Regions from separate parts of the Salinivibrio costicola subsp. alcaliphilus genome, predicted to be linked through region 3. Evidence: predicted binding sites of a transcription regulator. Region 3 holds the regulator's gene; each other region holds the start of a gene.

Region 1 (4,415 bases), on a different contig from region 3:
TCTAGCGCGTCTTGGTAACGCTTACGCTCGGTGATTTCGCGTCCAAAGCCGAGTAATCCTAGATGTCGCCCGTCTCGTGAAAAGAAAGGAACTTTTCGCAACTCAAAATAGGCTTTTCGACCATCTTGATATTCCAGCCATTGTTCATAGGTAATCGAGACATTGGCATCAAAAACTTGCTGATCCGTTTCAACCACTTTTTCAGCAATATCTTCACGATAAACATCCCAAGGCGTCATGCCCTTTAGGGTTTTCTCATCGTAACCGGTGAGCTCTTCCATTGCGCGATTGCAACCGGAAAACTGGCCCTGGGCATTGCGGTAATAAATTAAATCGGGCGAGGCATCGATAAATGATCGCAGTAACGCGGTTTGCTCAGCCAATTCTAACTGGGCTTTTTCACGCTGATAAACTTCATTTTCCAGATCTTTAATCGCCTGTTGCCGCGCTTCCTCAGCTTTTTCTCTTTCTTCTATCTCTAAGTTGAGCTGCTCAATGTTCTCGGTTAATTGACGGTTTAAACGCATATCGCGCGCGCGCATTTCTTCAAGTTTTGAGACGAGCTTGGATAAACGTTGACGAGACTCTTCCAGTTGATCCACCACCACTGATAAAAAATAGACCGCCCAGGGAGTGATGATCAGACCAAAAAATACAGAACGAATAATGTCGATATTCTGGACCGTGCCTTCAAGCACCAGCGTGATGCCCACTTGCACCACAACCGCCAGCGCTACTAAGGCTAAGGCGAGCAGCATGCTAAAGCGCACAATCCCGAGTTTAACCAGTAAATCGACATAATATTGTGCGAGGACTTTAAGTTGTTTCATAAAGGATGATTAACCGCTAGATTCTAGGTAAGTCGATTCGGCGACCGAGGCGCGTCGAGGGCTTGATCCGTGTGGTGTCGGCATGCCTTTCACTACACTCACTTGATTTCGACCGTTGCGTTTAGCTTGATATAAAGCGCGATCCGCTTGCTGGATTAAATCACCGTAATCACCATCCGCGGAGGGTGTCACACAAGCAACGCCAAGGCTGATAGTAATTTTACCGGTAATCACTGCCTGATGATGGGCAATGTCTGCCGATAGCACCCGCTCGCGTGCAGTCTCGGCAACCTGGATAGCGCCGTTCAGTTCGGTTTGCGGCAATACAATGGCAAACTCTTCGCCGCCATAACGCGCCACCACATCAAGCGGCCGGTGAACGGCTGAGGTCAACGCGTTTGCCACTTTTTGTAACGCCCAGTCACCTTGTTGATGACCATAGTGATCATTGTACAGTTTAAAATGATCGATATCACAGAGGATAAAGGCAAGTGGCGTGCCTTCACGCGCTTGTGAACGCCACAGTTTGCTCAGCTGTTCATCTAAACTACGTCGATTCGCCACTTGGGTGAGGCTGTCGACAAAACTGAGTGCTTGCAAAGCCATAATGGCGTCGGCAAGCTGCTGTTGCGTGTCTTTTCTTTCGGTAATATCCCGTGCCATCAGCAAAATGGCAGGATCGCCCGTCACCGGATCTTGAATGCGTGATTTTGCCACCTCATACCAGGTTTGCTCGCCTAACTGACCAAGAATGACATCCTCATAAGTCATGGTTTCACCCGTATCCAATACTTGTTGATCACGCTGTCGGTGTTGTTCGAAGATATCAGGATCAACCACTTTCTGCGCAGGGGCGTTTTCCAACGCCTCAATCGTCGTGCCTAATGCATCAGCATAAGCTTGGTTGCAAGCCAAGTGATAGTAGTCTTGGTCATAGATCCCAATCGGATCGATACTCGACTTAAAAATCGCACTGAGTAAATGACTGCGTTGCTCTAAGACCTGCTCAACGGATTGGCGCTGTTGCGCTTCTTTTTGTAATCGCTCTTGCATCTGGTGCCAGTTGGTCACATCGTGGCTGATACACAAGGTACCAATGATTGCCTGTTTATCATTTTTAAGTGCGGTAATATTGGTCTCTAATAAACAGCTTTCATCATTGTGTTGTGTCGCCCATGTCCGTTCAGTTTGAGGCTGCGTCAGCGGCTGATCCGCTTGCCAAACAATGGCCTCTTGCTCACGGCCTTGCCAAAAACGATCAAATGCCGCATTGGTACCGACCACATTCCCTTCCACATCTTGAAAGCACACCAACTCCTCCAGCGAGTTAATCACGCTCAAGAGTACGCCTTGCTCTTGCTCATGAAGCTGCCAATGGGTGCGCTGATCCGTCGATGATAAGGAGACAACCCATGCTCGCTTTCCTCGACAACGAATCGGTAACCCCGATAACTGCACGTTGACACGCACCCGATTCGCCCCCGGCGCTCGGACTTTCGCATCAACATGAGAAAAAGGTTGCGGCCAGGGCTGTGCTAGGATGAATGCCTGAACGGCTTGCTGCTGTCGCGGGGTAGCGGTTTTAAATTGCTGTTGGCTATCGACCAGTGAAAAGGTGTCTACGCATGCAGCATTGGCATATAAAATGTCGCCCTGTTCGGCAGTCACAATGGCATGCGGCGTTTCCAAGCTGGCCATGTAAACCTGCCAGTCAGATAGCGCCACTGTCTCTTGACGCGCTCGCCATCCGTAACCCAGCACGCCACCGGCCAATAAAACAAGCAAAAAAATAAAAAACGCCATGCCGCTCCTGTGCCCTTGTCCCTAATGTGTTCTATCCAGTTTTCACTCGCATCGTATTCTGCCACACATTACATTGGGGGCGTAATTACCCTGTTCACAGCTTTATAAATATCATCTGTTATTTTATTACATCAATCTGTAGTGATTTTCGCTATGAAAGTGGACGCATAAAACGCACCCTTCTCTATTTGTTGTTAAAATTAGAATATCTACTCAAATTATGCCTTTATTTAATAATTATTTAACTAAAAAGCATAATTGCGAATAGCTATTATTCCCTGATTATCCGCATTAAAATCACGCTAAATCATAACCTTAAATCGTCGTTTTTTACATTTTTATATGCATAAAGGTTGCATACAAAAATTTGACCTTTGCGGGGTTTCCCGTTAATTTGGAAGGTCGCTGAGTCGTGTTTTCCCCTTATTTGATTCGGTTATTGTTTTTAAAAACAGCTAGTTAAATAACCAATAACCGACAAATCTCGTTAAAAAATCACAACATAACGGGAGCATAGTCACAAGGCTAAGCCCGCTCAGAGTGGTCAGGAGGATCACGACAATAAATGCAATCACTGCGCATCACGCAGTAGCAAGGGAGAATTGCAATGTCGCTGTACAACCCAATGCTGGAAAAAGATAACTGTGGTTTTGGCCTTATTGCCCACCAAGAGGGAGAGCCAAGCCACAAACTGGTTCGTACCGCTATCGCTGCACTTGACCGCATGACCCACCGAGGTGGTATCAACTCAGACGGTAAGACAGGCGATGGTTGTGGATTGCTGCTGCAAAAGCCAGACCGCTTTTTCCGCCTTATCGCTGAGCAAAATCAATGGAAGCTTAGCCGCCTTTACGCGGTCGGCATGATTTTTCTAAGCGCCGATCCAGCTAAAGCCCAACAAGCCAAACAACGCTTCGAGCAAGAAATCAACGCTGAAACCCTTTCAGTGGTGGGATGGCGAACGGTACCGACCAATTCTGACGTACTTGGAGACATCGCCAAACAGTCTCAACCGGTGATTGAGCAAGTCTTTATCAATGGTCCAGCCGGCTGGCGAGCTCGCGATCTCGAACGTCGCCTTTACATTGCACGTCGTCGCGCCGAAAAGGCCCTCACCGATGATGCAGATTTTTATGTGACCAGCTTGTCGACCCAAACCATTGTCTATAAAGGACTGTGTATGCCGGCAGATCTGCCGCGCTTTTACACTGATTTGGCCGATCTTCGCCTTGAGTCGTCGATTTGTTTGTTCCACCAGCGTTTTAGTACCAATACACAGCCGCGCTGGCCGCTTGCCCAGCCTTTCCGCTACCTCGCACACAATGGTGAAATCAACACCATTGAAGGGAATCGCCAGTGGGCTCGGACCCGTGCGTATAAGTTTAACTCGCCATTATTGCCAGATTTATACCAAGCGGCGCCATTTGTGAATGAATCCGGTTCAGACTCATCCAGCCTCGATAACATGATGGAAGTCTTTCTTGCCGGTGGTATGGACTTGTTCCGAGCCATGCGCCTGCTTGTGCCGCCTGCTTGGCAAAATCATCCAGATATGGATGATGAGCTCCGCGCATTCTATGATTTTAATTCGATGCATATGGAGCCTTGGGATGGCCCAGCCGGCATCGTGATGTCAGACGGTCGCTACGCGGCCTGTAATCTTGACCGAAACGGTCTGCGTCCAGCGCGTTATGTAATCACCAAAGATAAATTTATTACCTTGGCATCTGAAGTCGGCATCTGGGATTACGCACCGGATGAAGTTGAGGAAAAAGGGCGTGT
Region 2 (4,415 bases), on a different contig from region 3:
ACGCATCAGTTCAGGAATGGCGATCGTTGGGTGAGTATCGTTAAGCTGAATGGTTTCATACTCCGGCAACGCCGCCAACGCATGTCCGGCTTCCAAGTGACGGCGAAGGATGTCACCCACTGAGGCGGCGCTATGGAAGTACTGCTGCATTAAACGCAGCGTCTTGCCCGCATCATGATTATCGTTGGGGTAAAGGACTTTAGTCAGGTTACCCGCATCAATATCAGCTTGCTGCGCATGAGTGTACTCGCCCGCATTAAAAGCATCAAGCGCGAACGGTGTCAGTGCTCGACCTTCCCACAAACGCAATGGATAAACGGTGTTACTTTGGTAACCGACAATGGGTAAGTCCCAAGGCATTGCCTGGATTTTCAAGCTTGGCACCCATTGACGATAGGTATGCCCCGCTTCCTCAACAACCTCAACATGGCCATAGAAACCAATGGTTTGAGTCAAATCTGGACGGACGACTTCCCAAGGGTAGCCTTCTGGCTCACGCCATGCATCAGGCGCTTCTTGCTGGGCCCCTTGGTCGAAAGATTGGCGGAAAAGGCCATACTCGTAATGTAAGCCATAGCCAACAGCTGGATATTGCTGTGCCGCAAGTGAATCCATAAAGCAAGCGGCGAGACGCCCAAGCCCACCGTTGCCGAGTGACGGGTCACGCTCTTGCTCTAATAAGTCGGTAAGACCCAGACCGAGTTCACCAACGGCCTCAGCAATCACATCGTATAAACCCATGCTAATCAGGTTGTTGCCCGTCAAACGGCCAATGAGAAATTCAAGAGATAAATAGTTAACGCTTTTTGCCTGTTTGATCGCTTGATCGTTTTCAGTCGCCACCAAGTCGCCTGTTGTGTGCTCAGCCAATGCACGCCCTAAGGCAAGGTACCAATCGCGTTGTTGAGCGGTTTCAGGTGCGTGACCTAGCTGGGTCAAGTGTTGGACCATGCTGATTTTAAACGCACTTTTATCAAAGGCATGTTGCTGTTTTGGGGTCATGTCATAACTCTCAATAATGGAATGAAACCTTGATGGCTATTCATCCTGCCCAACTCGAGAGTAACAAACATCCTCCCACTCACAGTGACGGAAAGGAGGAGATGGCAGGGCGTAGAGAGCTGTGTCACACACCAACAGTGAGCCGCCTCTCATCAATCCTAGCATCCACATACAAGCCAGTGATCAACATCACGTTATGGGACAAAAAGCATTCGAAAAGCAGCATGAAAAGTAAGAAATCACTTTTGTTATTTTTGTGCGCCAGCGCAAATTCTATATTTTCCAGGACACATAAATGTACAAAGCTATTTTAAAGGATAGCGAAAACAAAAAACTATTGTGATATAAATCACAAATATAGGGCGTAGATGCACCATTCTGGAGCAATCAACACAAGAGTGGAGAGAGATCATAGTTTGGTATCTAGGAGTCGCATAGACTCCAAGGAGGATAAAGCAGTGTCGCGCTGAGGGGCCGGCACCGTATTTGAGGTTAAGGACAGTGTGTTATGTGGATCCCATCAAAACTTACTCGACCAGGTCGGCTTTATAACGCCATATTGCGCCCTCGGGTGCTCGATATGCTACAACAAGCGCCTCACTATAAATTAGTGATGTTCCGCTCCCCCGCCGGCTATGGCAAAACAACCATGGCCGCACAATGGCTGGCTGATCAGTCCCATGTTGGCTGGTTTAGTATTGATGACAGTGATAATGATAGCTTCCGCTTTATTAACTACTTGTTACAAGCCCTGCATCAAGACACGCAAGAAGGCTGCGCAAACACCATTAAGCTTGCTGAGAAGCGCCAATTCTCATCGCTTCGTGCACTTTTATCCGATGTGTTTGCCGAGTTAGCGAATTTTCATGCCACCAGCTATCTGGTATTGGATGATTATCAGCTTATTGATAACGAAGAAATCCATGAAGCCATGCGTTTTTTCATCAAGCACATGCCGGATAACCTCACTTTGGTCGTCACTTCACGAGCCAACCCGCCATTGGGCACCGCGAACTTGCGTGTTCGTGACTTAATGATCGAAATCGGGAACGAATTACTCGCCTTTGATAACGAAGAGACCACCCGCTTTTTTAATCAACGCGTGGCCGATGGGGTCGATGAGTCAACCGCCAATGCCTTGTGTACCTACGTTGAAGGTTGGCCGTCAGCATTGCAACTGATTGCGATTCAAGCACAGCACCAAAAGCGTACGCTCATGCAAAGCGCGGCCTCGTGTGCCAGCTTTAACCATGCCCACCTTTGGGACTATTTAGCGGAAGAAGTGTTTGATTTACTTGATACTGAAACCCGTCAGTTTTTGATGAAAGTGTCGGTATTAGAAATGTTCAACGATGAATTAGTCTATGCCTTAACGGAGCGCGGCGACGCGTTGGGGATGCTGGAGTCTCTGAACCGCTACGGTTTATTTATTTATCCACTCGAAGGCGACAACAATTGGTTCCGTTTTCACCATCTATTTGCTGAATTTCTTGCCCATGAGCGCCAGGCTCGGATCCCACAGCAGCAACAAACACTGCATCGGCAAGCGGCCTTAGCTTGGCTCAAGCTTGAATCGCCACATCAAGCATTGCGCCACGCACGTTATGGCGAGGATGATGCCCTGTTGGCAGATATTCTGAATCAATATGGTTGGCGGATGTTTAACCGTGGGGAGCTATCGACCCTCGAAGCGGCTATCAGCAAGCTAAATAACGAGTACTTGTACCAGTATCCGAGTTTAAGCCTACTTCGAGCTTGGCTTGCACAAAGCCAGCATCGCTATCATGAAGTGGGTGAGCTATTAGCAAGTGCAGAAAAAGCCTATCAAGCTCGCGAAATACCGCTCGACATTGATTATCAAGGCAATGCCAATGCGCTACTTGCACAGGTGGCAATTAATGCCAACGACCCAGAGCGGGCCATGCGCCTGGCTGAAAAAGCACTTGAGCAACTAGATAGCGCCAATTACCGTGGCCGTATTGTCGCGACATCTGTCGTTGGCGAGGTGAACCATGTGCTCGGCGAGCTCGATCGTGCCTTATCGATGATGCAACAAACGGAAAAACTCGCTCACCAGCACCAAGTGTATCACCAGGCACTTTGGGCAATTTTACAACAAAGTGAAATTCTTCTGGCACAAGGCTATGTGCAAGCGGCATTTGAGCTGCTCGACAGTGCCGATCAACTCATTGAAGATCAGCAATTACACCAAGTTCCTTTACATGAATTTGCTTTACGCCTTCGCGCACAAATTCTTTGGTGTTGGAACCGTTTAGACGAAGCCGAAGCCTGTGCTTACAAGGGGCTCCAAGTGCTAGAGAATCAGCCCCCGAGCAAACATCTACACAGTTATTCCATGCTCGCCCGCGTCGCTGTTAGCCGCGGTGAACTCGACAAAGCTGCCAAGCACATTGAGCATATTGAGCATCTATTACGTGAGTCGGTTTATCATGTCGATTGGACCGCTAACGCGTCTTTATCGTTGTTACTCTATTGGCAAGCCAAACACGAACTTCCTCATATGGAGGAGTGGCTGCATCAAGCCGTTCGCCCCGCGTCGGCCTGTAATCACTTTAGCCAGCTTCAATGGCGTAATATCGCCCGGGCGCACCTCCATCTAGGTCAGTATGATCAGGCTCGCCAAGCCATTGATTTTCTCCGTCGCGAGGCGAACCAAGCCAATCTCGTGACAGATAAGAACCGAAATCTTATCGTGGAAGCGGTGCTCGCCAGTAAAGAGCATGAAACGGAGTATGCGAAAACGCAGCTTCAAGAAGCGCTTATACTCACCAATCAGACGGGTATGATGGGTAACTTTTTAATTGAGGGTGACGCTATCTCATCGCTGTTGCATGCATTGATCGAACAACAAGCGCTTGGCGCGTTAGAACGTCATCGTGCACAACAGTTACTGAAAGAAATCGCCAGCCATCAACGCTCTCGCTCAACCCACTTTGATGAAGCCTTTGTCGAAAAACTGGTGAAGCATCCAAACGTTCCTGAATTAGTACGAACCAGCTCATTGACCCAGCGGGAGTGGCAGGTACTTGGCTTGATTTATTCAGGATTCAGTAACGAGCAAATTGCTCATGAACTAGATGTCGCCGGGACAACCATTAAAACCCACATCCGTAACCTTTATCAAAAACTCAACATTGCCAATCGCAAAGAAGCGGTCGTCACCGCCGAAAACCTCTTGCAACTGATGGGCAATTAACCTCGCACCACTACGCCCTCAGAGATTTCTGGGGGCGTAGTTATTATTAAGTCTCAGCCTACATTTTGTGATAATTTGTTGAATTATCAAAAAATTCTCTCATCGATGTACTGAGTTATAGCGCGATCACAGTTGGTGCAATTCACTTCTCAGTAAGCTTGACCTCCCTACAAAACATTAAAGGTCAACCTGATGA
Region 3 (4,415 bases):
GAATGACAGGGCGCGTCATGTCGGCTAAACATCCAATCATCGCGGTCACCGGCTCTTCAGGAGCAGGGACCACCACCACGTCCGAAGCATTCCGTAAGATGTTCCAGATGATGAACATCAAAGCGGCGTGGCTAGAAGGGGACAGTTTCCATCGCTTTACGCGACCGGAAATGGACGTCGAGATCCGTAAAGCACGTGAGCAAGGACGGCACATTAGTTACTTTGGCCCCACCGCCAATGATTTTCCGCGATTAGAGCAGTTTTTCCGTGAGTACGGTGAACTCGGCACAGGCAAATATCGCCGCTACTTGCATACCTTTGATGAAGCGGTGCCCTACAATCAAATGCCAGGGACCTTCACACCATGGCAGGATTTACCCGACAATACCAACGTACTATTTTACGAAGGCTTGCACGGCGGTGTGGTTGATGGTGAGGTCAATGTCTCCCAACATGTCGACCTATTGATTGGTATGGTCCCGATCGTCAACCTTGAGTGGATTCAGAAATTTGTCCGCGATACCCGCGATAGGGGCCACTCACGCGAAGCGGTCACCGACTCAATTGTGCGGTCGATGGACGATTATTTGCATTATATTACGCCGCAATTCTCACGCACTCACATTAACTTTCAACGGGTGCCGACGGTCGATACCTCCAACCCACTGAACGCCAAAGGCATTCCTTCGTTGGATGAGAGCTTTGTGGTGATCCGCTTTCGAGGGATGAAAAACGTCGACTTTCCTTATCTGCTGCAAATGATCACGGGGTCTTTTATGTCACGGCATAATACACTCGTCGTGCCAGGCGGTAAGATGGGCTTTGCGATGGAACTTATCATCCGTCCATTGATTCAGCAGCTAATCGAAAAAGGCAAGATTGGCTAGGGCGTAGCGCATCTATCGTGTATTACTTCTCAAGCCGTGATCTTAGCCACGTTTTTGCCAGGTTTTTAGGCGGTTGGCCTAGATCAAAATCAAGAAATTGCTAACAAAAAAAGATACACTCTTGTTAACATACAGTGAGCTTGTAGCCCGCGCCCAGACTTCGTATTCTGTGCATAGATCTGGTGGGTTACCCCTCAGACAAAGATAGGACGTTGTTGCCGGGCAACACATGCAGAGGAAATAAGTTATATGGTTCCAGGAAAACCTCAAACAGACCCTACACTCGAGTGGTTCCTTTCACATTGTCACATCCACAAGTATCCGTCTAAAAGCACGCTGATTCATGCAGGCGAAAAAGCGGAGACCTTGTATTACATCGTGAAAGGGTCTGTCGCCGTTCTAATCAAAGATGAAGAAGGCAAGGAAATGATCCTGTCTTATCTTAACCAAGGTGATTTTATCGGTGAGCTAGGCCTTTTCGAAGATGATCAGGAGCGTACCGCTTGGGTTCGGGCTAAGTCTCCTTGTGAAGTGGCAGAAATCTCATTCAAAAAGTTCCGCCAACTGATCCAGGTTAACCCTGATATATTAATGCGTTTGTCCTCACAAATGGCGCGCCGTTTGCAAGTGACCAGCCAAAAAGTGGGGGATCTTGCCTTCCTGGACGTCACGGGCCGTATTGCGCAAACCTTGTTGAATTTAGCGAAGCAACCCGATGCCATGACGCACCCTGATGGCATGCAAATTAAGATCACACGTCAAGAAATTGGCCAAATCGTTGGTTGTTCACGTGAAACCGTGGGGCGTATTCTTAAAATGCTGGAAGAGCAAAATCTTATTTCAGCCCATGGTAAAACCATCGTGGTATACGGCACACGCTAATCGCGCCGCTCTCTGTATCACCAACCGACGCCCTGGCGTCGGTTTTTCTTTTTAAAACAAAAAAAAGGAAGAGCGAACTCTTCCTTAACCGTTTAGGCCTCGTTATATCCACTATTTGTTAGTGCGTGCTCTCAAAAATTTTATCCGCTGAAGCGGCAACAAACCCCTGGTACAACTCACCGTTGGGCAACACATAACGCTTAGCAAACTCATAAAACCCACCTGGAATGGTTTGCGTGCCATCAGGGAAAACAACAGGGACACGGTCAGCCATGGTGGAGGATTGCTCCAGATAAACGGATGCGTCCCCTTTTACTTCCCCACCCGCTTCGTTAATTGCAAAGCCATTGTCTCGCAGCTTTTGATTAACCGATTGGCAATGATCATGCGCCTTTAACTGATTGACACTCACTGTGAAATGATTCGCGCCATAACCGTGCGCGGCTACCCAGGACGCGTATTCACTCTCCTCAGCAAGCGCTTGATAGGTGGCGCTATCGATGTCCCAAAGCCGCCCCTGATGAAGAAAATCGCTCCCTGTTAGTGACGACGCATCGACTTGTGTCACCAGCTTATGAACAATGGCTTGCAGCGCAGGCGAGCATTGCTCGACCATCAATTCACTGATAAACACTTTCGGCATCAAAGGATCGGGGTGCTCGAAATGGCAGGCATTGAGCTTTTTCGCTTCAAAGGTATAGTCCCCTTTTTGCTGATAGCCTAGCGCCAGGAAGGGGCGCGCCAAGACCTCAAGCCCAACCTTGGGCAAACCAAATGTCCGCAAGGCAATATGATCATTGATTAAAGGCTGCCCTTCTTCGAGCAAGGCATGTACCTGATGTGCCGATGGGCAAAGACGGTTAATATAGTCTTGCCATAATTTATCGAATAACGCTTGGCCACTGTCCATGTTGGTCTCCTTAATCTTGTTGAGTCGGAATACCGGGGGCGAACGTCTCAGGCAGTACCACCTGATCCCCTTCCATTGATGCCATGGGATAAGCGCAATAATCGGCGGCATAGTAGGCGCTTGGACGTAAATTACCCGACGCACCTGGCCCGCCAAATGGCGCATCACCGCTTGCCCCTGTCAACTGACGATTACGATTCACAATCCCTGCGCGAATATGATCGAGGAAGTATTGCCATTCGCCCTCGTCTTCACTGATAAGGCCTGCCGACAAACCATAGCGGGTATCATTCGCCTTCGTGATCGCATCAGCCATATCCTGATAGCGCTGCACTTGTAGTAGCGGACCGAAATACTCTTCGTCGGGTAACGCTTGAATGCCACTCACATCTAAAATCCCTGGAGAAATCACCGCATCGTGTAAATGCTCGCACTCTATGACGGGGGTAGCTCCCAGATCGATCAATTTCTGCTGTGTGGCCAAAATCCCCTCGGCGGCAGCCATTGAAATTTGGGCGCCCATGAAAGGCGCGGGATCATCAAACTGGCCGCCCACTCGCACGGTTTTGGTCCATTGTGCTAGGCGAGTCAAGATCTTGTCACCCACTTCTCCCTCAGGCAGCAGTAGGCGGCGTGCACACGTACACCGCTGACCGGCACTGAGGTAGGCCGATTGAATAATGGTGTATACCGTGGCGTCTAAATCACCGAACTGATCACTCACCACCAAGGGGTTATTGCCCCCCATTTCCAGCGCCAGCATTTTATCGGGCTGGCCAGCAAACTGACGATGAAGAATATGCCCCGTATTGGCGCTACCGGTAAACAATAAACCGTCAATACCGCGCGATTGGGCCAGCGCCTCGCCGGTATTGCGTCCACCTTGTACCAGGCTGATCAGTCCTTGCGGTAATCCCGCTTCGAGCCAATAGCCCAAGGTCTTTTCTGCGACTTTTGGCGTCAGCTCAGAGGGTTTAAATACTACGCTGTTGCCCGCCAATAAAGCTGGAACAATGTGGCCATTAGGTAGATGCCCAGGGAAATTGTAAGGCCCGAATACCGCCATAACGCCAAGTGGACGATGGCGTAATACCGCTTGGGTGCCATTGACGTCTTTTTCATGTGAGCCTGTTCTTTCGTGGTACGCGCGCAAGGAGATCGCCACTTTGCCTACCATGGCCCCGACTTCGGTTTTGGTTTCCCACAAGGGTTTGCCCGTTTCTTCGGCAATGACCCGAGCCAGTTCATCGGTATTAGCTTTCACTATCTCGGCAAAGCGTTCCACCAGCGCTTGGCGCTCAGAAAAATCGGTATTGCGCCAACGCAAAAACGCGTCGCGTGCGGCGCTGACCGCTTGCTCCACTTGCGAACGACTCGCTTCTGCACCTTGCCAAATACATTGACTATCAAAGGGGTTTTGCGAGGTCATGATCTCGCCCTCGCCTTTTACCCACTCGCCATGAATCAAATGGCCTGCTGATTGCTTTGTCATTTTATCCCCCCATGGCAATCAAACGCAGTTGATCGCCGTTTTTTACATTCAATGCATCGGCAACCGCTGGGCTAATCACAACTTGATTGGTTTCGTGATCGATCGCAGCTTTCGCCGCGGTGGCACGGAAGCCAGCAAAATCGGTATTCGATATTAAATAATCCTGCGCGCTACTGTGCTCTCGTACGCGCGCTGAGGCGGTGAAAGAGTGACGTACAGACTCAATATTGGGGCGTAAGCATTC

Evidence for each region. Region 3 encodes CRP, which controls carbon source genes, mostly activating them, when cyclic AMP is high. Its sites were predicted from a motif close to TGTGANNNNNNTCACA; they were not measured.
Region 1: gltB (glutamate synthase large subunit) is a predicted target of CRP. The motif match lies at 3,140-3,155, and genes of this name have one in related genera.
Region 2: BZJ21_RS07585 (glycogen/starch/alpha-glucan phosphorylase) is a predicted target of CRP. The motif match lies at 1,116-1,131, and genes of this name have one in related genera.

Annotation. Positions count from the first base shown of each region.
Region 1 covers NZ_MUFR01000012.1:63,390-67,804, forward strand. The annotation lists gene arcB (aerobic respiration two-component sensor histidine kinase ArcB) at 1-830, opposite strand, end outside; gene BZJ21_RS05920 (diguanylate cyclase domain-containing protein) at 840-2,633, opposite strand; gene gltB (glutamate synthase large subunit) at 3,241-4,415, shown strand, end outside.
Region 2 covers NZ_MUFR01000017.1:39,800-44,214, forward strand. The annotation lists gene BZJ21_RS07585 (glycogen/starch/alpha-glucan phosphorylase) at 1-1,002, opposite strand, end outside; gene malT (HTH-type transcriptional regulator MalT) at 1,511-4,219, shown strand; gene pulA (pullulanase-type alpha-1,6-glucosidase) at 4,412-4,415, shown strand, end outside.
Region 3 covers NZ_MUFR01000002.1:119,006-123,420, reverse strand. The annotation lists gene BZJ21_RS01265 (phosphoribulokinase) at 18-887, shown strand; gene crp (cAMP-activated global transcriptional regulator CRP) at 1,137-1,769, shown strand; gene BZJ21_RS01255 (DUF1338 domain-containing protein) at 1,888-2,679, opposite strand; gene astD (succinylglutamate-semialdehyde dehydrogenase) at 2,690-4,171, opposite strand; gene astA (arginine N-succinyltransferase) at 4,173-4,415, opposite strand, start outside.